2 regions of the Sphingopyxis sp. FD7 genome follow, and region 2 is predicted to be linked to the other one. Evidence: predicted binding sites of a transcription regulator. Region 2 holds the regulator's gene; the other holds the start of a gene.
What was found. Region 2 encodes LexA, which represses DNA repair genes until DNA is damaged. Its sites were predicted from a motif close to GTTCCNCNCTTGTTCT; they were not measured.
Positions count from the first base shown of each region.

Region 1 (14,393 bases), 110 kb from region 2:
TCTGTCCGAACCGGCCGTAGCCGATCACCAGCGCCGAACCGCGCGGCGCATGTTCGGGGCCGTCCATCGCGGGGCCGTCGCGGTCGGGCGCAAACTCCAGATTGCGCGCGAACAGCATCAGGAAGGGCGTCGAGATCATCGACAGCGTGACCACGGCGCTGAACAGGCTTGCCGCCTCGGGCGCGATGAGCAGCGCCTGCTGCGCCTGCGTGAACAGCAGAAAACCGAACTCGCCGCCCTGGCTCAGCAGCAATCCCAGGCCGAGCGCTGTCTTCCACGATTTGCCGAACGCGCGGACGATCAGCGTCAGCACCGCGAGCTTGACCACGACCAGCGCGGCCGCGAGCCCGACGACGCGCAGCGGGTCGGCAAGCACGACATTGACGTCGAGCACCATCCCCACCGCGAGGAAAAAAAGGCCGAGCAGGATCAGGCGGAAGGGTTCGACATCGGCCTCGATCTCGTGCCGATAGGGCGAATCGGCGAGCATCACGCCCGCGATGAAGGCACCGAGCGCGGTCGACAGGTGCAGGCTGTGCATCAGCGCCGCGCTCGCCAGCACCGCGAGCAGCCCGACCACCACGAACAATTCGCGCTCGCCATAGCGGCCGATGAGCCTGAGCAAAGGATTGAGAATGAACCGCCCCGCGAGCACCAGCCCGATGATCGCGCCGACCGTATAGAGCGCGAGCATCGCGCCCGGCGGCGCCGACGGATCGGCAGGCGCGCGCGACAGCGCGGCAACGATGGTAATCATCGGCACGATCGCCAGATCCTGAAACAGCAGGATCGAAAAGGCTTTCTCACCGAAGGGCGAATTGATGCGACCCGAGCTTTTGAGGCCGGGGAGCACCTGCGCGGTCGACGAGAGCGCCAGCGGCAGGCCGAGCGCGATCGCCGCGGCGGGGCTGAACCCGAGGATGAGATAGATGAGGCCGGTGAGCACCAGCCCTGTGACCACCACCTGCGTCATGCCGAGTCCGAAGATCGCACGGCGAAGCTGCCACAGCCGCCGCGGGTGGAGTTCGAGCCCGACGAGGAAGAGCAGGAAGGCGATGCCGAGTTCGGCGATCGCCAGCTTCGATTCGCCGCCGCCCACGAGCGCCAGCCCGTGCGGCCCGACGATCGCCCCGGCAATCAGGTAGCCGAGCACGGCCCCCAGGCCGAGGCGGCGAAAGATCAGCACGAACAGCGTCGCAACGCCGAGCAGGATCGCGCCTTCCAGCAGCGCGGTGTCGGTCGCGGTCTCCGCTGCTTTCTCGGCCGCCTCGGTCGTCGCGGCGGATAGCGCGAGCAAGATCATGCCGCCGCTGCCCGCTGCTCGAACGCGGCGATCGCGGCATCGAAGGGCAGCAGAATTGCGCCGTGCCGCGCCGGATAATCGCGCGCGGGGGCGAGCAGATCGAACCCCGGCCAGTCGGGTTGCGCGCCGGTGCCCGCGAACCAGCCCGCGATGCCGTCGCGCGCGCGGCGCAGGTCGGCGAGGCCGCGGCCGGGCGCATGGCGCGCGAGCAGCGCCGCCGACGCCTGCCCCAGCGCGCACGCCTCGACATGCAATCCCACGCGCGTCACAAGCCCGCCCTCGTCGGTGTCGAGATCGAGGATGATCGCGCTGCCGCAGAGCGGCGCACGCTTGCTCGCCCGGTATCGCGCGTCGGGGTTGGGCAGATAGTCGGCGGTGGCGATCGCCAACGCCAATATGTCCCGGTTATAAAGCGGGGCGCTCATGGTGCGACCGCCTTTGCTTCGGCATCGCGCGCCTCGGCGCGGCGTTCGGCGATCACCTTGCTCATCGCCGCGCCACTCGCGCTGAGCGCGGGGTAGGTCCGGCTGGCCGTCATCCATTCGGGGCGCGGTGCGGTGCCATAGCCGATGTCGTAAAGCAGCGTCAGCAGCATGAAGCCGATGGTGGCGATCAGCAGTCCCTTGATCGCGCCGAACCCTGCGCCCAGCCCGCGGTCGAAACCGCCGACGATCGACGCGCGGCTGCGCCGTCCCATCGCGCGCGATCCCCATTTGGCCAGCGCAAAGACGCCGCCGAACAGCAGGACAAAGGCCAGCACCGCCGCCCCGCCGCCGGCGCCGACCCAGCCGCTCGTCAAATCCGTCACCGGCGCGTGAAAAAAATAGACCGCCGCGATCGCCAGCACCCAGGCGAGCAGCGTCGTCACTTCCTGCACCAGGCCGCGCATGAAACCGAGCACCGCGCTGCCGCCGACGAGCGTCAGCACGATCATATCCAGAGCCGTCAAACTTCCCATGCTCGCGGGGCTAGTCGCGCCCGAGCATCAGGTCAACGAGTTCGCCGACCCGCGCAAAGCCCGTGACGCCGATTCCGTTCACGCGCTTCATCCCCTTCGGCCCCCAGCCGCTTGAGAATCCAAGCTTTGCCGCTTCGCGAAGCCGCAGCGCGTCGTGCGCGACAGGGCGCACCTCGCCCGAAAGCGACAATTCGCCGAAGACGATCGCATCGGCGGGCACCGGTCGCTCGCTGAACGCCGAGATCAGCGCGGCAGCAACGGCGAGATCGGCGGCGGGATCGGTGAGCCGGTAGCCGCCCGCGATGTTGAGATAGACTTCGGCCGCCCCCATTTGCAGCCCGCAGCGCGCCTCCAGCACCGCGAGGACCATCGCGAGCCGCCCGCTGTCCCAGCCGACGACGGCCCTGCGGGGAGTCGCGCCGCTCGCGAGGCGCACGGTCAGCGCCTGCACCTCGACCAGCACCGGGCGCGTGCCTTCCAATGCGGGGAACACGACCGATCCCGGCACGTCGCGGCTGCGGTCGGTCAGGAACAGGCTCGACGGATTCGATACCTCGCCCAGCCCCTCCTCGCCCATCGCGAACACGCCGATCTCGTCGGTGCCGCCAAAGCGGTTCTTCACCGCGCGCAGGATGCGATATTGGTGGCTGCGCTCGCCCTCGAACGCCAGCACCGTGTCGACCATATGTTCGAGCACGCGCGGCCCGGCGATCGTCCCGTCCTTGGTCACATGGCCGACGAGCACGATCGCCGCGCCGCTATCCTTGGCATGGCGGATCAATTCCTGCGCGCTCGCGCGTACCTGGCTCACCGTCCCCGGCGCGCTGTCGATCAGGTCGCTGTGCATCGTCTGGATCGAATCGATCACGACGAAATCGGCGGTCTGGCGGTCGAGCGTCGCGAGAATGTCGCGCACCGACGTCGCGCTCGCGAGCGCCACAGGCGCATCGCCCAGCCCCAGTCGCTGCGCGCGCAGCCGCACCTGCGCCGCGGCCTCTTCGCCGCTGATATAGACGACCGACCTGCCCGCCTTGGCGAGCCTTCCGGCGGCCTGGAGCAGCAAGGTCGATTTGCCGATTCCCGGATCGCCGCCGATCAGCGTCGCCGAACCCGCAACGAAGCCGCCGCCGAGCGCGCGGTCGAACTCGGCGATCCCGCACAGCATCCGTTCGGGCATCGAGCTCGCGGCATCGAGCGTTTCGAGCGCGAGCGTGCGTCCGCCTTTGCTCAGGTCGTGCTTGGCCGAAAAGACGGTTTCGGCGGCCTCTTCGACCAGCGTGTTCCACTCACCGCAATCGGCGCACTGCCCCTGCCAACGGTAAGATACGCCCCCGCAATTCTGGCAAACATATTGACGCTTTGCTTTGGCCATGATCAGCGCTTAACGTGAACAAAGGACGAACGCCAGCCTCTTTCCACATTCGTCACCCCGAACTTGATCCGGGGTCCATTCAGCGCCGCGGCTATGGATGCCGGATCAAGTCCGGCATGACGAAAACAGGCGAGCACGGTTCATATTTGACGTTCATTGCTCTAGGGCGATGGCCAAGCCGAATCACCTGCCCGCAAGAAAGCCCATCCCATGAAATTCTTTGTCGACACCGCCGAAATTGACGCCATTCAGGAGCTCGCCGCGACCGGCCTGCTCGACGGCGTCACCACCAACCCGTCGCTGATCGCCAAGTCGGGCCGCGACTTCAAGGACGTGACCAGGGAAATCTGCGCGCTGGTCGACGGCCCCGTCTCGGCCGAGGTCGTCGCGCTCGATCATGAAACGATGATGAAGGAGGCCGAAATCCTCCGCAAGATCGCCGACAATGTCTGCATCAAGGTGCCGCTGACGATCGACGGCCTCAAGACATGCAAGGCGCTGACCGGCGACGGCACGATGGTCAACGTGACGCTTTGCTTTTCGGCGGCGCAGGCGCTGCTCGCCGCCAAGGCGGGCGCAACTTTCGTCTCGCCCTTCGTCGGGCGCCATGACGACAATGGTTTCGACGGGATGCAGCTGATCGGCGACATCAAGCTGATCTACGACAATTATGATTTTAAGACCGAAATCCTCGTCGCGAGCGTGCGCCATGGCATTCACGTCCTGCAGGCCGCACAGATCGGCGCCGACGTGATGACTGCGCCGCCCGCCGTCATCAAGGGGCTGTTCAAGCATGTCCTTACCGACAAGGGCATCGAAGGCTTCCTCGCCGATTGGGCCAAGACCGGCCAGTCGATTTAAAGCGCCTCGTCATTGCGAGGAGCCGAAGGCGACGCGGCAATCTCCAGTTGTCGGCGTCGCTTAAGGCCGATGCCTGGAGATTGCTTCGCTGCGCTCGCAATGACGACGAGAGCGGCTGCATCCTTTCCAGTTGACGTAAACGTCAACCACCCGCGATACTCGCCCGAAAGGGAGAGATTCGCGATGACCGACACCACCATCCTCACCGAACGCCAGGGTCACATATTGATCGTGACGATCAACCGCCCCGAGGCGCGCAACGCGGTCAACGCCGCCGTCCATGTCGGACTCGGCACGGCGCTCGAAACCGCCGAAAACGATCCCGAAATCCGCGCCCTCATCATCACCGGCGCGGGCGACAAGGCCTTTTGTGCGGGCGCCGACCTCGTCGCCCTGTCGCGCGGCGAAAGCCTTTATCCCGACGACCCGGCGCAGCAGGCATGGGGCTTTGCGGGCATGGTGGCGCACCCCATCTCCAAACCGATCATCGCCGCTGTCAATGGCTTTGCCTTTGGCGGCGGGTGCGAGATCGCGCTGATGAGCGACATCATCATTGCCGCAACCCACGCGCAATTCGGGCTGCCCGAGGTCAAGGTCGGGCTGTTCGCGGCGGCGGGCGGCGCCTTCCGCCTCGCGCAGCAAATCCCGCGCAAGCTCGCGATGGAATATATGCTGACCGGCGACCCGATCCCCGCCGCGCGCGCCGCCGAATATGGGCTGGTCAATCATGTCGTCCCGCTCGCCGAGCTGATGCCCACGGCGATTGCGCTCGCCGAAAAGATCGCCGCCAACGCCCCGCTGGCGGTGCAGGCATCGAAGCGCGTCGCGCTCGGCATCCAGGACGGGCGGATTGCGGCGGACGCGCCCTATTGGGAGCATAACACGCTCGAGCGCAGCGCGCTGATGCGCAGCGAAGATGCGCGCGAGGGCCCGCGCGCCTTTGCGGAAAAGCGCAAGCCCGAGTGGAAAGCGCGTTGACATGACCACTGATCCCGAACGCATTCCCGTCATCATCGGCGTCGGACAGGTCAACGACCGCCCCGCCGATCCCGACGACGGCCTGGATTCGCTCGGACTGATGGTCGCCGCGCTCAAGATTGCGGCCGAAGACGCGGGCGTGCCGCTCGCCGACATCGACAGCCTCGCGATCGTCGACCAGATCAGCTTTCACCACCTCGGCAAGCTGTGCGAACCCCTTGCCCAAGCCATCGGCGCCAACCCCGCGATCAACTATCAGTCCGCCGCGCCGCACGGCGACACGCCCGTCCGCCTGCTCAACGAGGCCGCGAACCGCATCGGCGCGGGCGAGGTCAGACTTGCGGCCATCGTCGGCGGCGAGGCGCTGCGCACCGCCGCCGGGCGCGCCGCCAAGGCCGCAAGCGGCGAGGACAAAAGCTATAATGCAATTCGCAAGGTCGCGACACGCCGCGAGCCCGACTATGCCCAGAAACATGGCCTTGCCGCACCGGTCGATGTCTATCCGCTCTACGAAAATGCGACCCGCGCCGCGTGGGGGCAAAGCCTCGCCGACGCGCAGCTCGAGAGCGCCGAAATCTGGTCGCGTTTTTCCGAGGTCGCCGCCGCGAACGACGGCGCGTGGATTCGCAAATCCGCTTCGCCCGACGACATTCTCGACGTCAACGAACGCAACCGCCCGATCGCCTTTCCTTACTCAAAGCTGATGGTCGCGAACTCGTCGGTGAATCAGGGCGCAGGCTTTATCGTCGCCAGCCTCGCCGAAGCGCGGCGTCGCGGCATCGCCGAGGACCGCCTCATCCATGTCGGCATGGGTGCCGCGGCGAAAGAACCACCGACTATCCTCCACCGCGACCGCTACGATCACAGCGTCAGCATGGAGGTGTCGATCACGCGCACGCTCGCGCTCAATGGCATGACCGTCGACGATTTCGACTGCGTCGAACTCTACAGCTGCTTCCCCTGCGTGCCCAAGATGGCGCGGCGCATCCTCGGTTGGCCATGCGATCGCTCCGCGACGGTATTCGGCGGGCTGACCTTCGGCGGCGGGCCGATCGCCAATTATATGAGCCATGCAATCGTCTCGATGGTCGAAAAACTGCGCCGTGAAGGCCGCTATGGCTTCCTCTTCGCCAATGGCGGCTTCGCGACCGACAATCATTGCATTGTGTTGGGCAGCCAGCCGATCGCGGCGGCAAGCTTCCCGCAGGATTTCGACTATCAGGCCGAAGCCGAAGCCAAGCGCGGCCCGGTGCCCGACCTCGTGGAGGATTATGCGGGGGTGGCGACGATCGAAAGCTATACGGTCTTTTACGGCCGCGACGGCGCGCCGAAGGCGGGCGTGGTGGTGGCGCGGACACCCGATGGACAGCGCACGCTGGCGCATGTCGATGTGGGCGATGCCGCGATGCTGGCGTTTTTGACCGACGGAACGCGGGAGCCGGTGGGGACCGAAGGGCAGGTGGTGCAGCTTGAAGAGGGGTTCGGGTGGCGGGGGGTCTGATCCTCCCCCAACGGGGGAGGGGGACCACCCGAAGGGTGGTGGAGGGGTACAGGCCCGCATACACCACGCTCGACTGCACGTGCCCCTCCACCATGCTTCGCATGGTCCCCCTCCCCGTTCCGGGGAGGATCGCTAAATCTCGAACGAAACCCCCTGCGCCAGCGGCAGCGCATCCGAATAATTCACCGTATTCGTCGCGCGCCGCATATATTGACGCCAGGAATCCGACCCGCTCTCGCGCCCGCCGCCGGTCTCCTTCTCGCCGCCGAACGCCCCGCCGATCTCGGCGCCGCTCGTGCCCAGATTGACGTTGGCGATGCCGCAATCGCTTAGCGCCAGGAAGCGTTCGGCTTCGCGCATGTCGGTGGTGAAGATCGCCGACGACAACCCCGCGGCGACATCATTGTGCAGCCGGATCGCGGCGTCGAGTTCGTCGTAGCGCATCACATAGAGAATCGGCGCAAACGTCTCCTCCAGCACCGGCCCGACCTGTCCCGGCATCTCGACAAGCGCGGGGCGGACATAGTAGCTCGCTCCCTCGCCCACGCGCGCGCCGCCATGCACCACGCCGCCTGCCGCTTTCGCAGCCGCCAGCGCCGCCTGCATGGCATCATAAGCTGCGCGGTCGATCAGCGGTCCCACGAGCACGTCGCCTTCCAGCGGATTGCCGACGCCGACGCTGGCATAGGCCGCCTTCAACCGCGCGATAAAGCCGTCATAAATGCTGTCGTGGACGAACAGCCGCCGCGTCGTCGTGCAGCGCTGCCCCGCCGTCCCCATCGCGCCGAAGGCCACGCCGCGCAGCGCGAGGTCGAGGTCGGCCGAGGGCGCGACGATCACGCCATTGTTGCCGCCGAGTTCGAGGATCGCGCGCGCAAAACGCTGCGCGAGGCGCGGTGCGACCGCGCGGCCCATCCGCGTCGATCCGGTCGCCGAGACCAGCGCCACGCGCGCGTCGTCGACCAGCGCCTCGCCCGCCTCGCGCCCGCCGATCAAAAGTTGCGACAGGCCTTCGGGCGCGTCGCCGAACCGCGCCGCCGCCCGCTCGAAAATCGCCTGCGTCGCCAAGGCCGTCAGCGGCGTCTTTTCCGACGGTTTCCACACCACGCTGTTGCCGCACACCAACGCCAGCGCCGCATTCCATGCCCACACCGCCACCGGAAAGTTGAACGCCGAAATCACGCCGACAACACCCAGCGGATGCCACACCTCCATCATCCGGTGCCCCGGCCGCTCGGTCGCGATCGTCAGGCCGTATAATTGCCGCGAGAGACCGACCGCGAAATCGCAGATGTCGATCATCTCCTGCACCTCGCCCGCGCCCTCGGAGGGGATCTTGCCCGCCTCGATCGTCACCAGCCGCGCCAGATCGTCCTTCGCTGCGCGCAGTTCCTCGCCGAACAGCCGGACGAGTTCGCCTCGGCGCGGGGCGGGGACGTGGCGCCACGCGCGAAAGGCCGCGGTCGCCTTGTCCAGCGTCGCGTCGATCGCCGCCGCGTCGGCGACCCGCACCATCGCCACCTGCTCGCCGGTCAGCGGCGTGAGCGACGGCATCGACCCGTCGGTCCACAGAGCGCGGTCCACCCCCAGCCCGTCGAGCAACCGCCCGACATCATCGCCGATCCCGGCCATTGCTTATCCTTTCGCTCTCGTCATTGCGCCGCCCTCTAATCCCCTTGCCCCGTTCGTGTCGAGCGAAGCATGTGCCGAGCATATCGAAGCGTGGCGACGCGCCGAAGGCGCGCGCGAAGAATGGGCATCTCGACTTCGCTCGATGCGAGCGGCTAAGGGGAGCGAATAAAGGAGAGTCCAACGTGTCCGAACTGCCGCCGTCAGAGCCCCTTGTCCCCGTCCCCGCCGACGCCGCCGCGAACACGCATTGCACCGCCGCCGATTACGACCGGCTCTATCGGCAGAGCGTCGAGGATCCCGATAGTTTCTGGGCCGAACAGGCGAAGCGCATCGACTGGATCACCCCGCCGACCAGAATCGCGAACTGGTCGTTCGATCCCGTCGACATCAAATGGTTTGAAGACGGCGTCCTCAACCTCTGCCACAATGCCATCGACCGCCATGTCGCCGCGGGACATGGCGACCGCACCGCGATCATCTTTGAACCCGACGCGCCCGACGGCGAGACGCGGCACATCAGCTATGCCGCGCTGCTCGCCGACGTCGTGCGTTTTGCGAACACGCTGAAGAAGCTGGGCGTTCAGAAGGGCGACCGCGTCACCATCTATATGCCGATGATCCCCGAAGGCGCGGTGGCGATGCTCGCCTGCGCGCGCATCGGCGCGGTGCACAGCGTCGTCTTCGGCGGCTTTTCGCCCGAGGCGATCCTCGGCCGCATCGAGGATTGCGGCAGCGACTGGGTGATCTGCGCCGACGAGGGGCTGCGTGGCGGCAAGACCGTTCCCTTGAAGGCCAATGTCGACAAGGCGATCGAGCGCGTCGATGTCAAAGCCGTGCTCGTCATCGCGCACACCGGCGGCGACGTCGCGATGAAGGAAGGCCGCGACCATTGGTACGACGCGTTGTCGGCCGATGTCGGCGACGAATGCCCATGCGAGCCGATGAACGCGGAAGACCCGCTGTTCATCCTCTACACATCGGGATCGACGGGCAAGCCCAAGGGGGTGCTTCATACCGTCGGCGGCTATAGCGTGTGGACCGCCAGCACCTTCTATTATGGCTTCGATTATCGCGCGCTTGAGATTTTCTGGTGCACCGCCGACATCGGCTGGGTCACGGGACACAGCTATGTCGTTTATGGCCCGCTCCAGAATGGCGCGACGACCTTGATGTTCGAGGGGGTGCCGAACTATCCCGACCACGACCGCTTCTGGCAGGTCGTCGACAAGCATCGGGTCAACATCCTCTACACCGCGCCGACCGCGATCCGCGCGCTGATGCGCGAGGGTGACGATTATGTGACGCGGCATAACCTCTCGACGCTTCGCCTGCTCGGCAGCGTCGGCGAACCGATCAACCCCGAGGCATGGCGCTGGTATCATCAGGTCGTTGGCAAGGGCCGCGTGCCGGTGATCGATACCTGGTGGCAGACCGAGACCGGCGGCATCATGATCACCACCCTGCCCGGCGCGCACGCGATGCAACCGGGGAGCGCGGGCAAGCCCTTCTTTGGTATCCGTCCCGAACTCGTCGATGCCGACGGCAAGACCCTGGCGTGCGAACAGACCGGCGGCGCAGCCGAGGGCAATCTCTGCATCACCCACAGCTGGCCGGGGCAGGCGCGGACGATCTACGGCGATCACACCCGCTTCGCCGACACCTATTTCTCGACCTACAAGGGCAAATATTTCACCGGCGACGGCTGCCGCCGCGACGGTGACGGCTATTGGCGCATCACCGGGCGCGTGGACGACGTCATCAACGTGTCGGGGCACCGCATGGGCACCGCCGAGGTCGAAAGCGCGCTCGTGCTGCACGAGGATGTCGCGGAAGCCGCGGTCGTCGGCTTCCCGCACGACATCAAGGGCCAGGGCATTTACGCCTATGTCACCCTGAACGCCGGGGTCGAACCCACCGACGCCATCGTCGCGGCGCTCAAGCAGCAGGTCCGCAAGGAAATCGGCCCGATCGCAACCCCCGACCATATCCACCTGACCCCCGCCCTGCCCAAGACGCGGAGCGGCAAGATCATGCGCCGTATTTTGCGCAAGATCGCCGAAAACGACTTTGCTTCGCTGGGCGACACCTCGACGCTCGCCGACCCGAGCCTGGTCGACGGGCTGATCGAGGGGCGACAGAACAGGTAAGTCAATTTCGCATTTGGGGCTTGATCGGCAATCATGACGCTCGCGTTCTTAGGCGTCATTGCGAGCGCAGCGAAGCAATCTCCAGCTTGCGTAGCATCCGGACGATAGCTGGAGATTGCTTCGCTGCGCTCGCAATGACGGAGTGGCGTCTACAATGATGAACAGCTTATCGCCGGATCAGAACCGGAAGTCCGGCAATTCCGCCAGCGCGATCCCCAGCGCTTCGGCCCAGCCTTCCGACACGCGGCGGAAATAGGGGTCGTCGCGCTCGAAGCGGCGCTCGCGCACGGTGGTGAAATCGTCGCGCTCGTGGATCTTGAGGTCGATCGGCAGGTCGACCCCCGCGTTCGCGCGGATTGTCGAATCGAACGAGACACAGAGCAATTTCACCGCATCCTCGAACGACATCGCGGGGTCGTACGACCTGACGATGATCGGACGGCCATATTTGGTCTCGCCGATCTGGAAAAAGGGATTGTCCTCCCCCGCCTCGATAAAATTGCCCTCGGGATAGATGAGGAACAGCCGTGGCTCCGAACCCTTGATCTGGCCGCCGACGATCAGCGAGGCGCGAAACAGCGACTCCGCCGCGGGGCCCTCCTCGCTGTGACGCATCACGACGCTGCGCAGCGTTTCGCCAACGATCGTCGCGACCTGAAACATCGACGGCGCTTCGAGGATCGAGGGATGACGGTCCTCGGGCGCCTTGGTGCGCTCGTCGAGCAGGCTGACGACCGCCTGCGTCGTCGCCAGATTGCCCGCCGACATCAAGGTGATGACGCGCTCGCCCGGCACGTGCCAGCTGCGCATCTTGCGCACCTGAGAGATATCGTCGACGCCGGCGTTGGTGCGCGTGTCCGACATGAACACCAGCCCCTTGTTCAGCCGCATTCCCACGCAATAGGTCATTTCGTCCCGTAATCCCCGCCCCGGTCGCCCTGAATCGTCCCCGCCCGCTTATTGCTGGACCTGCAACTGGACAACCAGATTTTCCTGCCCCGCGCCATAGCGCATCCCGCGCACCGGCGCGGCATCCCGATAGTCGAGGCCCGTCGCGACGCGGATATAGCGCCGGTCGGGCGAATGGCCGTTGCTGACGTCGAAGCCGATCCAGCCGATATGGTCGAAATGCGCCTCCGCCCAGCCGTGCGTCGCATCCTGGTGCGTGCGGTCGTCCATCATCAGATAGCCCGACACATAGCGCGCCGGATGCCCCAGATGACGCATCGCGGCGATGAAGATATGCGCATGGTCCTGGCACACCCCGCCCTCGCCGCCGAGTGCCTGTTCGGCGCTTGTCTCGGCATCGGTGACGCCAATGCGATAGGGCAGCTTGTCCAGGATGAGCGCCGACAGCGCGTGCGCGCGTTCGATGTCATTGGCATGATCGCGGCCCAGCTCGGCGGTCAGCGACCGCACCCCCCGCCCCGCGCGCGTCAGCGGTGTGGGACGCAGGAAGGTCCAGAGCGGCATCGGCCCGCGGTGCGACCCGATCACCCCGTCCCAGGTGATGAGTTCGACCTCGCCGGTGCAGCGAATGACGAGTTCGCTCGCACCGCCATCGACCGCGACGAGATCGACGCCATTGCCATGATGGTCGGTGTAATGAAGCTGCTGCGCGCCGCCCTCGATCTCGATCCGCCAGTCATGGATCAATTGCTGCCCCGGCCGCTCCTTGGGCGTCAGCTTGAGCTGCTGGAGCGCATAGCGAACCGGGCTGTCATATTGATAATGGGTGATATGTTCGACGCGCAGCCGCATCTTCACTCCACAAAGCGGTAATCGCGCTCGATCTGCCGCGCGAGCGCGGCGTTGGCGCGAAGGAAGTCGGTGATGAATTCGTGCAGGCCGCCGTCAAAGATCGACGCGATCGGGCGCGACAACCGGTCGTGGCAGATGGACGCGCCCATCCGCACCGCCTCGGTCTCTTCCCCATAGGCGCGCGCCAGCCAGCCGAGATTGTCGTTCATCTTGTCGCAGCAAAAGGCCAGGCTGCGCGGCATCTGTTTATAAAGGATCAGAAACTCGGCGATCTTCAGCGCGCTGATTTCGGTGCCGTACAGCCAGTGATAGGCGCGGTGCGCCGACACCGACCGCAGGATCGTCTCCCACTGCACATTGTCGATCGAGGTGCCGATATGTGCCACCGAAGGCAACAGCAGATAATATTTGACGTCGAGGATGCGCGCGGTGTTGTCGGCGCGCTCGAGGAAGGTGCCGAGGCGCGAGAAATTATAGCCGTCGTTGCGCAGCATCGTTCCCGCAAAGGCGCCGCGCACCAGCCCGCTCTGCTGGCGGATCGCCGCAAGCACATCGGGCAGATCATCCTCGCGCACCTGCCGCCTCAGCAGGCTGCCCAGCGTCATCCAGCTCGTATTCACCGCCTCCCACGCTTCGCGCGTCAGATAGGTGCGCGCGGTGCGGGCATTGTCGCGCGCCTGCTTGATCACCGACAGGATGCTCGACGGATTGGCGGGATCGCGCAGCATGAAATCGACCACGCGCTGCGAGTGATAGTCCTGATGCGCCTGTCGAAACGCATAATCCTGTCCCGCGGTCACCAGCACCGACCGCCATTCGTCGGCGGCGGTGTTCGACCGCGTCAGCGCGATGCGAAAGCCTGCGTCGATCAGCCGCGCGTTGTTTTCGCTGCGCTCCAGATAGCGCGCCATCCAGTAAAGCGCCCCGGCGGTCTTCCCTAGCATGGGCGCGCCCTCCTCCCCTCCCGCTTGCGGGAGGGGTAGCGAGGCTTGGCAGCTTGCTGCCTAGCCGCAGCGGGGTGGGTCTGCGGCGCTAAGCGAATACCCACCCCGCTGCGACTAGCGAACAAGCTCGCAAGTCTCGCTGCCCCTCCCGCAAGCGGGAGGGGAGTGGAAGGGCTTCGCCGGATGACAATCAGGCCCATCAATCCTCCAGCACCCACGTATCCTTGGTCCCGCCGCCCTGGCTCGAATTGACCACCAGCGATCCCCTGGTCATTGCCACGCGCGTCAGCCCGCCGGGCGTGATGCGAATGCCCTGCGGCGACATCAGCACGAAGGGGCGCAGGTCGACGTGGCGCGGCGCCAGCCCCGCCTTGGTAAAGATCGGCACGGTCGACAGCGACAACGTCGGCTGCGCGATATAATTGCGCGGATTGGCCTCCAGCTTGGCGCGGAAGGCCGCGATCGCCTTCTTCGTCGCCGCCGGGCCGACGAGCATCCCGTAACCGCCCGACCCATGCACTTCCTTGACCACCAGTTCGGGCAGGCGGTCGAGCACTTCGCGCAGATGCTCCGGCTCCGAGCAGCGCCAGGTCGGCACATTGGGCAGCAACGCCTTCTCGCCCGTATAAAACTCGATGATGTCGGGCATATAGCTGTACAGCGCCTTGTCGTCGGCGATCCCGGTGCCCGGCGCATTGGCGATGGTGATCCCCCCGGCGCGATAGACGTCCCAGATGCCCGGCACGCCGAGCAGCGAGTCGGGCCGGAAATTGAGCGGGTCGAGGAAGTCGTCGTCGACGCGTCGATAGAGGACGTCGATCGGCGTATAGCCCTGCGTCGTGCGCATCGCCACCCGCCCATCGACGACGCGCAAATCATGCCCCTCAACCAGCTCGGCGCCCATCTGGTCGGCAAGGAAACTATGCTCGAAATAGG
Region 1 is NZ_AP017898.1:2,101,620-2,116,012, forward strand. Features, by position in the region: gene SPYCA_RS09895 (cation:proton antiporter domain-containing protein) at 1-1,303, opposite strand, end outside; gene SPYCA_RS09900 (iron-sulfur cluster assembly scaffold protein) at 1,300-1,728, opposite strand; gene SPYCA_RS09905 (CvpA family protein) at 1,725-2,261, opposite strand; gene radA (DNA repair protein RadA) at 2,272-3,633, opposite strand; gene fsa (fructose-6-phosphate aldolase) at 3,844-4,494, shown strand; gene SPYCA_RS09920 (crotonase/enoyl-CoA hydratase family protein) at 4,678-5,472, shown strand; gene SPYCA_RS09925 (acetyl-CoA acetyltransferase) at 5,474-6,973, shown strand; gene amaB (L-piperidine-6-carboxylate dehydrogenase) at 7,106-8,605, opposite strand; gene acs (acetate--CoA ligase) at 8,788-10,752, shown strand; gene SPYCA_RS09940 (peptidase) at 10,930-11,661, opposite strand; gene SPYCA_RS09945 (transglutaminase family protein) at 11,710-12,513, opposite strand; gene SPYCA_RS09950 (alpha-E domain-containing protein) at 12,516-13,457, opposite strand; gene SPYCA_RS09955 (circularly permuted type 2 ATP-grasp protein) at 13,657-14,393, opposite strand, start outside.
Region 1: a site for LexA is predicted at 3,649-3,664, ahead of radA (DNA repair protein RadA). Genes of this name have one in related genera too.

Region 2 (14,393 bases):
AAGTAATGCGGTCTTTCCGCACCCCTTTTGACCGTGAATAAAGTACTTCGCGCCGCTGGTGAGTTTGTGCATTTCAATGCCTGGCGGTATCTGAAATGAGTTTTTGAAAACGTGACTTCCAGTTCGCCCTTGCTCGAATACTTCATTCTTCGCGTCTATCTCGCCAAATTTTATGTTTTTAACGGGCATGCTCATTTGCTTTATCCAAGGCTTGCAGGCTAACGAAACGGGCGACTATTTCGATCAAATGAGCATGTAATGTGTCTTTCTCCAAATTTCTGTCAAGCAAACAATTGGAGGATGCATGATCCTCATCACCGGCCACATCATCCTCACCCTCGACCACCGCAACCGCATGATCGCGCTCGGCGCCGAGCATAGCGCGCGGTCGCGTTCCGAGCCGGGGTGTCTGGCGCATAATTGCGATATCGATGTCGAGAACTCCGACCGGCTGATGTTCGTCGAGGAGTGGGAGAGCGTCGATGCCGTGCGCGCGCCGTCATCCCGGACGTGATCCGGGATTGCGCTGCCCGTGTCGCGCGCCTTCGTGGCCGACATGCGCGCGCTGTCGCCCGAACCGCCGGTGATCCGGATTTATGCGGCGGAGGATATGACCGCGACGCTGGTGTCGGTGCAGAAAGAATAATCTCACGCAAAGGCGCAAAGGCGCAAAGACGGGCTGGTGATCTGTCGCGGGCGGCTTTTGCCTACTGGCGGCGTCGGGTCTCACACAAAGACACAAAGATGGCGGTTTGGGCTGGTAAGTCATGGATGCCGATCGGGCGTCGGATGGCTTGAGGCCGGACTTCGTCCGGCATCGAAACCGACCGGCGCTCGTCTGACACGCCGACGACAGTGGCCGAAACGGCCATCTTTGTGTCTTTGTGTGAAAAATCTCTCTTCTTCTTCGCGCCTTCGCGCCTTTGCGTGAGACCATTTTATTCCCGCCCACCCGGACAGGGTCAGGCAAGGCTCGATCCGGCATCCCTAATCGCTGGTGTCGATGGACCCCGGATCGGGTCCGGCGTGACGAATGGAAGCGGGGCTTCATAAAAACGCTGTCCTACATGGCGCCGCTGTGCCAGCCTTTGATTTGGCTCTTTCGCATCATGGATATAATGCTCGTCGCCCCGCTGTGGACGCGGCGCGCCCGGCCGTCTTTTCCCGCGCCACGGGGGAGCACGCAGGACAGCGCGCAGGGCTGACCTTTACTGACTTTTGGCCGCAGCCCGCGCGCCTTGCCGACGTCCGCCACCGTCCGCGCGCTCTTCGCAAGCCCCTGATTTCCGGCGCATGAAGGTGACAAGTTTGACAAGTTAAGCGCGCGATCGGGTCTGGCATCGCCTCCCAATCCCGTCATCCCGGCCTTCGCCGGGATGACGTTTCAGGCGGGAAGGGGGGATGCGCCGTTCGCCCCGCCGCCGCCCACGAAAAAGGGGCCGCAAAGCGCGGCCCCTTCCTCACATTCCTTACTGTGCGGCGCTTGGCTTAGCGCTGGCTCACCGGCACATAGGGGCGGTGCGCCGGGCCGGTGTAAAGCTGGCGCGGGCGGCCGATCTTCTGGGCGGGGTCCGAAATCATCTCGTTCCACTGCGCGACCCAGCCGACGGTGCGGGCCAGCGCGAAGAGCGCGGTGAACATCGTCGTCGGGAAACCGATCGCCGACAGGATCACGCCCGAATAGAAATCGACATTGGGGAACAGCTTTTTCTCGACGAAATAATCGTCGTTCAGCGCCATTTCCTCCAGTTGCAGCGCGACCTCGAACACCGGGTCGTTGACCTTCAGCGCGTCGAACACCTCGCGCACCGTTTTCTGCATCACCGTCGCGCGCGGATCGTAATTCTTGTACACGCGGTGGCCGAAACCCATCAGGCGGAACGGGTCGTCCTTGTCCTTGGCGCGGGCGATATATTCGGGGATGCGTTCGGGGCGGCCGATCTCGCGCAGCATGTTGAGCGCGGCCTCGTTCGCGCCGCCATGCGCCGGGCCCCACAGGCAGGCGATGCCCGCGGCGATGCACGCAAAGGGGTTGGCGCCCGACGAACCCGCCAGGCGGACGGTCGAGGTCGACGCATTCTGCTCATGGTCGGCGTGGAGGATGAAGATGCGGTCGAGCGCGCGCTCGACGGCGGGCACGACCTCATATTCCTCGGCCGGAACGCCGAACGTCATGCGCAGGAAATTGCCGGTGTAGCTGAGCTTGTTGTCGGGATAGATGAACGGCTGGCCCACCGAATATTTATACGCCATCGCCGCGATCGTCGGCATCTTGGCGATCAGCCGGTGGCTGGCGATCATCCGCTGGTGCGGGTCCTGGATGTCGGTCGAGTCGTGATAGAAGGCGCTGAGCGCGCCGACGACGCCGCACATGATCGCCATCGGGTGCGCGTCGCGGCGGAAGCCGCGGTAAAAGGTCGCGAGCTGTTCGTGCAGCATCGTGTGGCGGGTGATGGTATTGTCGAACGCCTGAAGCTCGTCGGCGGTCGGCAGCTCGCCGTTGAGCAGGAGGTAGCACACCTCCATGAACGACGAATGTTCGGCGAGGTCGCCGATCGCATAGCCGCGGTGCAGCAGCACGCCCTCGTCGCCGTCGATATAGGTCAGCTTCGATTCGCAGCTCGCGGTCGATGTGAAGCCGGGATCGTAGGTGAAGGCGCCGGTCTGGGCATAGAATTTGCGGATATCGACCACGTCGGGGCCGACGGTGCCCGACAGGACAGGGCTGTCGACGGTCTTGTCGCCCAGCGTGATTTTTGCGGTGTCGGTCATATTAGCTTCCCTGTTCTGACGGCGGGAGAATGTTGCGGCTACGCCCCTGCCGGATAATGTTGCGCTGCGTCAAGTCGCGCCAGGCTGACTTCGCGTCCGAGCAGCAGCAGCACGTCGAAAATGCCGGGCGAAACCGTGCGGCCGGTCAGCGCGGCGCGCAGCGGCTGCGCCAGCTTGCCCAGCCCCAGTCCGGCGGCTTCGGCTTCGGCGCGCACCGCGGCTTCCAGCTCGTCGCTCGTCCAGTCGCCGAGTCCGCTGAGGCGCTGCGTCACCGCGGCGAGCAGGCCTTCGGGGGCAGAGGCTAGCACTTCGGCGGCCTTTTCGTCCACCGGCATGGGGTCGGGGGCGAAGAGGAAGGTCGCGCCCTCGGCGATCTCGCCCAGCGTCTTGGCGCGCGGTTTGAGCGCCGCCATGGCGCGGGTCAGCAGCGCGCGGTCGCCATCGTCCAGCGCGCGGCCGACCAGCATTTCGACCCGCGGCGCGACGAGGCCGGCAAGGCGGACGTCGTCGGCTTCGCGGAGATAATGGCCGTTGAGATTCTCCAGCTTCTTGAAATCGAAGCGCGAGGGCGAGCGGCCGACATGGTCGAGGTCGAACCATTCGACGGCCTGGGCGCGGCTGATGATCTCGTCATCGCCATGCCCCCAGCCGAGGCGGAGCAGATAATTGTTCACCGCTTCGGGGAGGTATCCCATCGCGTCGCGGTACGCATCGACGCCGAGCGCGCCGTGGCGCTTCGACAGCTTCGCCCCGTCGGCGCCGTGGATCAGCGGGACGTGGGCATAGACCGGCTCGCGCCACCCCATCGCGCGGATCAGCGCCAGCTGGCGGAACGCGTTGTTGAGGTGATCGTCGCCGCGAATCACATGGGTGACGCCCATGTCGTTATCGTCGACGACGACGCTCAGCATATAGGTGGGGGTGCCGTCGCTGCGCAGCAGGATGAAATCGTCGAGTTCGGCATTCTGCACCGTGACCTCGCCCTGCACCCGGTCGGCGATCGTCACCGCGCCGTCCTGCGGCGCGCGGAGGCGAAGGACGTGCGGCGCCGCGGGGTCGCCGTCGGCGCGGTCGCGCCACGGGCTGCGGACGCGGAATGGCTGGCGCTTTTCCTGCGCCTCGGCGCGCATCGCGGCAAGCTCGTCCGGCGTCAGGTAACAGCGATAGGCCGCGCCGCGCGCGAGCAGTTCGTGCGCGACCTCGGCATGGCGCGGCGCGCGGGCGAACTGGAACACCGTCTCGCCGTCCCAGTCGAGCTCCAGCCAGCGCATCCCGTCCAGAATCGCGTCGATCGCCGCGTCGGTCGACCGCGCGCGGTCGGTATCCTCGATCCGCAGCAGGAACCGGCCGCCGTGATGGCGGGCGAACAGCCAGTTGAACAGCGCGGTGCGCGCGCCGCCGATGTGCAGATAGCCGGTGGGCGAGGGCGCGAAGCGCGTCACCACGTCGGCGCCGGTCGCCTCGGGCGTCGCTTCTGCCACTTTGGTTGGGTTTTCGGTTGCCACCACGGCCTCTTTCACTCACTTTGCCGCCCGGTCGGGCGGGATCGGGGGTGCCCCTAGCATGGCGACAAGTCCGCTTCAAACGCCCATTGCACCCCGCCGCGCCGCCCGCTGGAAAGCGCTCGTCGCGGCGCTCGAAACGCGACTGGAGGCGGAGCGCGAACGCATCGGCCTCTGGCTCCCCGTCGCGCTGGGGGCGGGCATCGCCGCATGGCTCGCACTGCCGACCAGGGGGCACTGGATCGGGTCGTTGCTGCTACTCGCCGCCGGGGTGCTCGGCGGGCTGATGATTGGCTGGCGCCGCCGCGCCGGCCGAGCGGTCGCGGTCGGCTGCGGCGTGATGGCGGCGGGGATGCTGCTCATCTGGGGCCGCGCGCTGTGGGTTGCAGCGCCCGTGCTCGTGCAGCCGGTCGTCACCGAATTTTCCGCCATCGTCGAACGCGTCGAGCCGCGGCCCGCCAGGGGGCAGGTGCGGATTCTTGCCCGGCCAAGCGCGCGCGCCGACCTGCCGCCGCGCATCCGCCTGACCCTGCGCACCGAACAGGCGGGCGACCTGGCCGCGGGCGAGGCGATCGGGGTGCGCGCGCGGCTGATGCCGCCGCCGACCGCCAGCCTGCCCGGCGGCTATGATTTCGCGCGGCGCGCGTGGTTCGACGGCATCGGCGCGGTGGGAACGGTGCTCGGCGACGTCGCGCGCGTGCCAGGCCGGGCGGATGCCGAACCGCCGCTGCGCGCACGGCTGAGCGCGCATATTCAGGGTGAGGTCGAAGGCTCGGCGGGCGGCATCGCGGCGGCGCTGGTGACCGGCGACCGCGGCGCGATTGCCGAGGCCGACGAAGAGGCAATGCGGCGGAGCGGGCTCGCGCACCTGCTGTCGATCAGCGGGCTGCACGTCACGGCGGTCGTCGGTTTCGCGATGCTGCTGGCGATGCGGCTGTTCGCGCTGAGCCAGCGGCTCGCGCTCGCGGGCCTTGTCTTGCCGCTCGCGGCGGCGGCGGGGGCGCTCGCGGGCGGGGGTTATACATGGCTCGCCGGGGCCGAAGTGCCGACCTTGCGTTCGTTCATCGCCGCGTTGCTCGTGCTCGTCGCCTTCCTGATGGGACGCGAGGCGCTGACCTTGCGGCTCGTCGCGGCGGGGGCGCTGATCGTGCTCCTGTGGCGGCCCGAGGCGCTGGCGGGGCCGAGTTTCCAGCTGAGCTTTGCCGCGGTCGCCGCGATCGTCGCCCTCCACGAAAGCCCGGCGATGCAGGCGTTCCTCGCGCGCCGTGAGGAATCGTGGCCGTTTCGCCTGGGGCGCGGCGTCATCGGCTTGCTGATTACGGGCCTCGTCGTCGAGGTCGCGCTCACGCCGATCGCGCTTTTCCATTTCCACAAGGCGGGGCTGTACGGCGCGCTCGCCAATGTCATCGCGATCCCGCTCACAACCTTTGTCGTCATGCCTGCCGAGGCACTGGCGCTACTGTTCGACAGCGTCGGACTTGGGGCGCCCTTCTGGTGGGTCGCCGAACAGGCGCTGCGGTTGCTGATTGCGCTCGCCCACGCCGTTTCGGGCGCGCCGGGGGCGGTGACGACGCTGCCCAGCTTTCCGCCATGGGGCTTTGGCCTGGCGCTATTCGGCGGGCTGTGGATATTGCTGTGGAAGACGCGCTGGCGCCGATGGGGGATGATTCCGCTCGCGGCGGGCGCCGCCGTGCTGTTTGCGCAGCCGCGCCCCGACCTGCTGGTCACCGGCGACGGACGGCACATCGCCGCGGCCCTGCCCGACGGCGGTTACGCGCTGCTCCGCGATCGCGCGGGCGACTATGTCCGCGACAGCATGGCCGAAGCCGCCGGAATCGACGCCCCGCTCGCCACGCTCGCCGATCTCGATCATGTCGAGTGCAACCGCGATTTCTGCCGCTGGGTGCAGGGCGCGGGGACGGCGCGGCGCATCATCCTCGCCTCGCGCGGGCGCGACCGGGTCGAGGGCACGGACATGGCCGCGGCGTGCGCCGCCGCCGATATTGTCATCAGCGACCGCTGGCTGCCGCGCGAATGCGTCGGCCGCTGGCTGACGATCGAGCGCGACAGCCTCGCCGAAACGGGCGGGCTCGCGCTCTATCTTGGCGAACGGCCCAAAGCCGTCGCCGCATTGCGATCCGGCGCCGAGCATCCGTGGCGCCGCCCGCAGCAGGTCAGTGGTAACGACGAAGCAATCCCGACAGACGCCCTTGCACAATGACGCGCTCGGCAGGGTAGCGTTGCGGTTCATAGGCGCTGTTCGCAGGATCGAGCCGGATCATCTTGCCTTCGCGGCGGAAAAATTTGAGTGTCGCATCCTGCCCGTCGACAAGCGCGACGACAATGTCACCCTCGCGCGCCGTATCCGCTTTCTGGATCAGCGCATAGTCGCCGTCGAAAATGCCCGCCTCGACCATCGAGTCGCCCGACACTTCGAGCGCATAATGTTCGCCCGCGCCGAGCAGCGCCGCGGGAACGGCGAGCTGCTCATGGTCCTCAAACGCTTCGATCGGGACACCCGCGGCGATTCTGCCGTGCAGCGGCACTTCGATAATGTCGTTCGCGGCGATCGGTTTGAGTGCGGGGGGCGTCTTGCGGAGCGCGACGACATTGTCGCGATTGTTGTTCACCACGGACTTCGCGGCTTCGGGCAGCTTCAGCACCTCCAGCGCGCGCGCGCGATTGGGCAGGCGGCGGAGAAAGCCCCTTTCTTCCAGGGCGCTTATCAGACGGTGGATGCCCGATTTCGACTTGAGGCCCAGCGCCTCCTTCATCTCCTCGAACGAGGGCGAGATGCCGCTCGCGTCGAGGCGCTGCTGGATGAAGTGGAGCAGTTCATGCTGCTTCGCGGTCAACATCGGTCATTCTCCATGAAGGCCTGGAGCGTCAGGCCGGACATAGCGGGAACGATAGTGGAACAAAGCAGAACTTGTCAAGCGATGGCGATATAGTCCGCTGCATCGCCCGCGCTGCGCGCCGGGGCGTCTATATCGCGGATCAGCAGCGCATTGGCCGCGGCGAGCGGGAGGGTGCGGCCGCTTTCCTGCCCCACGAGCGGGGTGAGCAGCCCGCGCTCGACCCGCGCGCGCAGATAGTCGCGGCGCGTTCCCCCCGCATCCAGCGGCGCGGCGAGCGGCGCGCGCTGCACCGGCGGCAAGGGTGCGCGCGCACCCGCGAGATGACGAACGAGCGGGAGTAGGAACAGCGTCGCGGTGACGAAGGCCGACGAGGGATTGCCGGGCAGGCCGAGCAGGATCGCATCGCCCAGCGTTCCGGCGATCAGCGGCTTGCCGGGCTTCATCGCGATCTTCCAGAAATCGAGCCGCCCGCCCGCATCAACCAGCGCGCCGCGGACATGGTCATGATCGCCGACCGACGCGCCGCCGACGGTGACGATGACGTCGTGATGCCGCGCCAGATCCTTGAGAACCCCTGCCAGCGCCGCGCGGTCGTCGCGGACGTGGAGCGGCTGCACGGGCACGGCGACCTCGCCCGCGAGCATCGCGGCGAGCATCACGCCGTTGCTGTCGGGGATCTGGCCGGGGCCGAGCGCGCGGCCTGGGGCCACAAGTTCGTGGCCGGTGGTGAGGATCGCGACGCGCGGTCGGGCGCCGACGGGAAGCGTGCCCGCGCCGCTCATCGCCGCGGTGGCGATGGCGCCGGGCGTCAGCCATGAGCCCGCCGCGAGCAGCGCGTCGCCGGCCGCGAAATCGGCGGCGCGCGCGCGGATGTGGCGACCGCGGCTCCCCGGACCGTCGCCGGTCAGGACCAGCCGGTCGCCCTCGCGCGCGACATCCTCCTGCACGATCACCGTGTCGGCGCCGGGCGGGACGATCGCGCCGGTGAAGATGCGCAGCGCCTCGCCGACGCCGACCGCGCGGTCGGGCGCCGCACCCGCGGCGACCTCGCCGGTCACGGCCCACGGGCCGGGCAGGTCGTCGAAGCGGATCGCATAGCCGTCCATCGCCGACAGCGGCGCCGCGGGCTGGTCGCGCCCGGCGAGGACGTCGGCGGCGAGATAGCGGCCATGCGCTTCGGCAAGCGCGACCGTTTCGCCCGCGAGCGGCGCGCGCAGCCCGATCAGGCGCGCCTGCGCCTCCTCGACGGGCAAGAGCGCGCTCATTCGGCGCGCCAGTCGCCCGAGCGGCCGCCGCTCTTTTCGAGCAGGCGGACGTCGCCGATCACCATCGCGCGGTCGAGCGCCTTGGCCATGTCATAGAGGGTGAGCAACGCGACCGACGCGGCGGTCAGCGCCTCCATCTCGACGCCGGTTGGCCCGGTCGTCTGCGCGACCGCCGTGACGGCGATGCCATTGTCCTCCCACGCGAAATCCACGCCAACCTTGGTGAGCGCGAGCGGATGGCAGAGCGGGATGAGGTCGGCGGTGCGCTTGGCTGCCATGATGCCGGCGATACGCGCGGTGGAAAGCACGTCGCCCTTGGGCGCATTGCCGCCGCGGATGGCTTCGAGAGCCTCCGCCGACATGGCGATGCGTCCGCCGGCGACGGCGCGACGCTGCGTCGCGGGCTTGGCGCCGACATCGACCATATGCGCGGCGCCGCTGTCGTCGAGATGAGTCGGTTTGAGGGTCATAAGGGGAGCGAAGCAAGGGGCGAGGCGAAAGGCAAGGGGGACAGAGGAGGAATTGTCGGGGAACGGCCGGAATCCACCCCACACCAGCCGCACAAGGCTGACCTTTCCTGACCTTTGGACCGATTGCGCCGGGGCCGTGCCGACCGCTCCGCGCCCCGAAGCGGACATCCGGCGCCTAATCGTAAACGCACGCATCCAGCCCGTCGCGCCGGACCTGGCCGATGCGCGCGGCGATGGTGTTGCCATAGCGGCGCGTGAAGCCCGACGGGCTCACCGCCTCGCGCTTCCGGGGCAGCGGCAGGATGGCGGCGATGCGCGCCGCCTCGCGCGGGGTCAGCTTGGCCGCGCCCTTCTTGAAATAACGCCGCGCCCCCGCCTCGACGCCATAGGTGCCGATCCCCGTCTCGGCGACGTTGAGGTAAACCTCCATGATCCGCCTTTTGCCCCAGATCGTCTCGATCAGGAAGGTGAACCAGACTTCGGGCACCTTGCGGACATAGCGCGTCCAGCCGCTGCCCTGCCACAGAAAGACATTTTTCGCGGTCTGCTGGCTGATCGTCGATCCGCCGCGCAGCCGCTTGCCCCTGGCGTTGCGCTCGATCGCTTCCTCGATCGCCTCGGTGTCGAAGCCGCTGTGGCTACAGAATTTCCCGTCCTCCGCCGCGATCACCGCGCGGACCATGTTGCGGTCGATGTCCGACAGGCTGGTCCAGTCCTTGGTGATGCCGTTGCGGTCGGCCAGCATGGTGAAGGTCACCGGCGGCGGCACCACGGCATAGACGAGCACCCACAGCACCGAAAAGGCGATCAGCCATAACAGCCATTTGAGCGGACGGAGAAGCCAATGGGATTTACGGCGCCGGGTCGATTTCGCAGTGGGCATGATGGTTCATTAGCCGCTTGCCGACGCGCGGCAAGCGGCTGTTTGGTGTCGGGAGGGGCGTCAGGCCTTGGGCGGTTCGCCGCCCGGCCCGTCGCCATGCTTCTTGTCGCCGTCCTTCTTGTCCGTGGCGGCGTCGATCGCCTCGCCCGCCTTAGCGGCGGCGCCCCTGGCCGCGTCGGCGGCGTCGGACGCGAGCGAGCGCATCTTCGCCTCGGCTTCGGCTTCCTTGCCGCTCATCACGACCCACGCCATCGCCGCGGCGGCGATCAGCGCGAACAGGGCGAGCCAATATCCGATTTCCCAATTGACCTGGATCATCGCCATCGCCGCGCGGTCCATGTCGCCGCCGCCGCCGTTTTTCGCGGCCTCGGCCATGATCGCATCCTTGCTGTAGCGCCAGGTGCCGAGGAAGATCAGCACCAGCGCGGCGACCGACGTGCCGAGCACCAGCTTCGCCGCTTCGCGCCCGCGCGTGAAGAGCAGGAACAGACCTCCCGCAATCGCCAGCAGCGCCAGGATCAGCCACAGGTTCATCGCCGCGCCATCGCCCGCCGACGCCGCGCGCCCCATCGTCGTGACATTGCCAAAGGCAAGGCCAAAGCCCGTCGCTTCGGCGATCTTCTGTTCGGAGCAGCTGATCGTCATCCACGGCAGCAGGAAGGCGACGAGGGCGATGCCCTTGGGAATCCGGATCCATTTCCACATGCTGTTTCCCCCTCACGGTAAACGCGACCCGGCGGGCAGGCTAGCCGATTGTCTCGCCGAGTCAAATCGCCGGTTCAGGGGTCGAAGCGGATCACGGCATAGGGGGCGGGCAGGCCGTCGACGGGGCGTTGGGTTTCGGCGCGCCAGAGCTTTCCTTCCCCAAAATCCTCGCGGGTCGCATAGGCCCCCACAACACGCCCGGCGGCCAGCCGATAGGGCAGGCCTTCGCCGTCGAGCGGTGCGATGGCGTCGGCGACGTGGAAATGCAGGTGCGGCTGGGTGACATGGCCGGTCGCTCCGACCCGGCCGATGACCTGCCCTTTGCGAACGCGCTCGCCTTGCCGGACGGGGATGCCCGGCATCAGATGCTGGTAAAAGGCATAGCGGGCGCCGGGCAGCCGTTGGACGATCATCGTTCCCGTCTCGTCCTCGACGCTGGCGCGCGCTTCGGGGGCAGCCGGATCCTTGACGACCAGGATTTCGCCATCGGCGACCGCCAGCACGTCGGCGCCCGATCCGTCGGCGGCGACATCGCTCCCCGCCGAGGCGCGGTCGAACCCCGCCGCGGGCATCCAGTCGATCGCGTGGCGTCCGGGCAGGCGGACGCGCCCGCTGACGGCATAGGGATAGCGGCGATGGCCGTTATCGAGTTCGGGCAGCGCCACCGCGGCCCACGGCCCCCCGCGCAGCGGCGCGCCGATGTCGAGGTCGGTTGCGGGCTGCGGCGCGAAGGCGCCCCCCTCGATCGCGACCGGATCGCCCGGAGCATCCGCGCGTTGCGGCACCAGGCCGATCCGGTGGGTCAGCGGCTCCACGTCGCAGCGGCGCCACGGCACCGCGAGATAGAAGATCGCCCGCTGACCGGGGGCAAGGTCGTGCGCGCCGCCCGGCTGGGCGCCGATCCGCCGCATGACTCGGGCCGGGTCGATGCGGGCGATGATCGCGCCATCGTCAGCCGCGCGCAGCTCGACAGCGGTGACGGTCAGCGTCTGCGCGGCGAAATTGGTCGCATGAAGCTCGTAGACGAGCCGGTCCTCGCCGTCGATCCGCGCGACCGGCGGACTGTGCGGGACGGTGAGATGCAGCGACTGAAACGGCCGCACCTCGGCCATCGCGGGCGGAGCATCGGGCGCGGCGGAGAGGAGGAGGAACAAGAGGCTGAACGGCATAGACGGGTCTCCACGATGAAGGGGAGGCCGTCATGGTGGGAAAGGGCGCCGCGGACGATCGCCAATCGGCGAGCGGGACTATTCGCCCGGACGAGCGGGCCGGGGGTCGAGCAGCGCGGCGAGATTGTCCCGGAAACGACGGCTCAGCCGCAATTGTTCGCCGCCGATCAGCCGGACAAGCGCGTCGCCGCGCCCGATCGGCGCGATCTCGCGCACCCGGTCGATACGGATCAGCGCGCCGCGGTGGATGCGCGCGAACTCGGCGGCGGGCAGGCGCTGGCCAAGCGAGGTCAGCGATTCCTCGATCAGCATCGTGCGTCCCGCCGCATGGATTTCGGCATAGTCGCCCGCGGCCCCGATCCAGTCGATCGTGTCCGGCGGGATGCGCGTCAGCCGTCCGCGGCTGCGTATCTCGATGACGGCATCGGCGCGAGAGCCGTCCTCCCGCTGTCGGCGCGGCCAACGCGTCCAGGCGATCGTCAGTGCGACAACGCCCGCGTAAAGCATCGTGTTGGTGTCGAAATTGCGTACGAACATGATGTCGGCCATCGCGCCCCGCGTTGCGACGCGCGCGCTGCGATAGACGGGCCAATAGATCAGCCCGAACAGCAGGACGTGCGCGTAAACGGTGACGGGCCACAGCAGCAGATAGGCGGCGATACGCCCCCACCACGGCCTGATCCGGCGTTCGATGGCCAGCGCCGCGCCGACGACCGGCCAGCTGAGCAGCGCCCAGATCGAATAGATGGCCGCAACATAGCCGAGCGTCGGCCACCAGTCCTGCGCATGGCCGCGATACGCCGCGACGAAATAGCCTTGCCCGGCCTGTGCGAGCGCCACCAGCGTCCATGCCGCCAGCGTCAGGCCGCTCCATCCGGCGCGGGTAACGGGCGCGCGCGGACGGATCATCGTCGGGTGCCCGGCGCCGTGCCGCGTCAGGCGGTGAGGAGGCGCCGGTCGCCGGCGAGCTTCAGCATCGCCTTTTGCAGCTTTTCAAAGGCGCGCACCTCGATCTGGCGCACGCGCTCGCGGCTGACGTCGTAAAGCTGGCTCAAATCCTCGAGCGTCTTGGGATCGTCGGTCAGGCGGCGCTCGGTCAGGATATGGCGCTCGCGCTCGCTCAGCGTATCGAGCGCCTCGGTCAGCAGCTCATGTCGCACGTCGCGCTCCTGCGCCTCGGCGACGCGCTCGTCCTGCAACGGGCCTTCGTCGCCCAGCAGATCCTGCCACTGGCTGTCGCCATCTTCGCCCATCGGGACGTTCAGCGACGTGTCGCCGCCCATCGCCATGCGACGGTTCATGCTGACGACTTCTTCCTCGGTGACGCCGAGGTCGGTCGCGATCTTGGCGACATGTTCGGGGCTGAGGTCGCCGTCCTCGAAGGCTTCGAGATTGTTCTTCATCCGGCGGAGGTTGAAGAACAGCTTTTTCTGCGCCGCCGTGGTGCCCATCTTCACGAGGCTCCAAGACCGCAGGATGAACTCCTGGATCGACGCGCGAATCCACCACATCGCATAGGTGGCGAGGCGGAAGCCGCGTTCGGGGTCGAACTTTTTCACGCCCTGCATGAGGCCGATATTGCCCTCGCTGATCAGCTCGCTGACCGGCAGGCCATAGCCGCGATAGCCCATCGCGATCTTCGCGACGAGGCGGAGGTGCGAGGTGACGAGCTGCGCGGCGGCCTCATTGTCGCCATGCTCCTGAAAACGCTTGGCGAGCATATATTCCTGCTCGGGCGTCAGAAGGGGAAATTTGCGGATTTCGGCCAGATAGCGGTTCAGGCTCGCCTCACCGCCGAGCGCGGGCACCACTGCCGGAACATTGCTTTTGTTAGCCATGGAGAGTGTCTTCCCTAAAACCTGAAATCATCTTGCCGCGGTTGGCTCCGGCGGTCAAAATAGATTTTTATTCGAAACCTAAACGCGCAGTTCATCGATCAGTTCCCGCATGTCCGCTGGGAGTTCGCTGTCGAGCGCGATGCTGTTACCGGTCACCGGATGAATAAAGCCCAAATGGGCCGCGTGCAATGCCTGCCGCGCGAAATTGCAGGCCTTCAACACATCCGAAAGCGGCTTTCGGGCGCGACCATAGACCGGATCGCCGACCAGCGGATGGCCGATATGCGCCATATGGACGCGCACCTGATGCGTGCGTCCGGTCTCCAGCCGGCATTCGATCAAGGTCGCACCCTTGAGTGGCTCGATCGTGCGATAATGGGTGATCGCATGTTTGCCGCGGCCCGCGGCGACGACCGCCATCTTCTTGCGGTTGGTCGCCGACCGGCCGAGCGCGGCGTCGACGGTGCCGTTCGCGGGCATCGGGCGTCCGGTCGCGATCGCCAGATAGCGGCGGTCGATGCTGTGCGCGGCAAATTGTTTTGCGAGCCCTTCGTGCGCCTTGTCATGCTTGGCGGCGACGATCAGCCCGCTCGTATCCTTGTCGATGCGGTGGACGATTCCCGGCCGCGCGACGCCGCCGATGCCCGACAACTGCCCCGCGCAATGATGGAGCAGCGCATTGACCATCGTGCCGTCGAGATTGCCCGCGGCGGGGTGGACCACCATTCCCGCGGGCTTGTCGATCACGATCAGATGCTCGTCTTCATAGGCGATGACGAGGCCCATGTCCTGCGCGACATTGTGCGCGGGCAGCGTAGCGGGCAGGCGGATTTCGATCGTCGCAGGCGGCACGGTTTTCGCGGCGGGATCCCACAGGATTGCGCCGTGAACGTCGAGCACGCGGCCGCCTTTGATAAGGCTTTTCAACCGC
Region 2 is NZ_AP017898.1:1,988,490-2,002,882, reverse strand. Features, by position in the region: gene SPYCA_RS19020 (P-loop ATPase, Sll1717 family) at 1-195, opposite strand, end outside; gene SPYCA_RS19555 (putative quinol monooxygenase) at 305-514, shown strand; gene SPYCA_RS09430 (citrate synthase) at 1,489-2,772, opposite strand; gene gltX (glutamate--tRNA ligase) at 2,811-4,277, opposite strand; gene SPYCA_RS09420 (ComEC/Rec2 family competence protein) at 4,336-6,495, shown strand; gene lexA (transcriptional repressor LexA) at 6,449-7,132, opposite strand; gene SPYCA_RS09410 (molybdopterin molybdotransferase MoeA) at 7,207-8,397, opposite strand; gene moaC (cyclic pyranopterin monophosphate synthase MoaC) at 8,394-8,867, opposite strand; gene mtgA (monofunctional biosynthetic peptidoglycan transglycosylase) at 9,043-9,750, opposite strand; gene SPYCA_RS09395 (hypothetical protein) at 9,811-10,455, opposite strand; gene SPYCA_RS09390 (M23 family metallopeptidase) at 10,530-11,624, opposite strand; gene SPYCA_RS09385 (LytTR family DNA-binding domain-containing protein) at 11,703-12,533, opposite strand; gene rpoH (RNA polymerase sigma factor RpoH) at 12,560-13,462, opposite strand; gene SPYCA_RS09375 (RluA family pseudouridine synthase) at 13,541-14,393, opposite strand, start outside.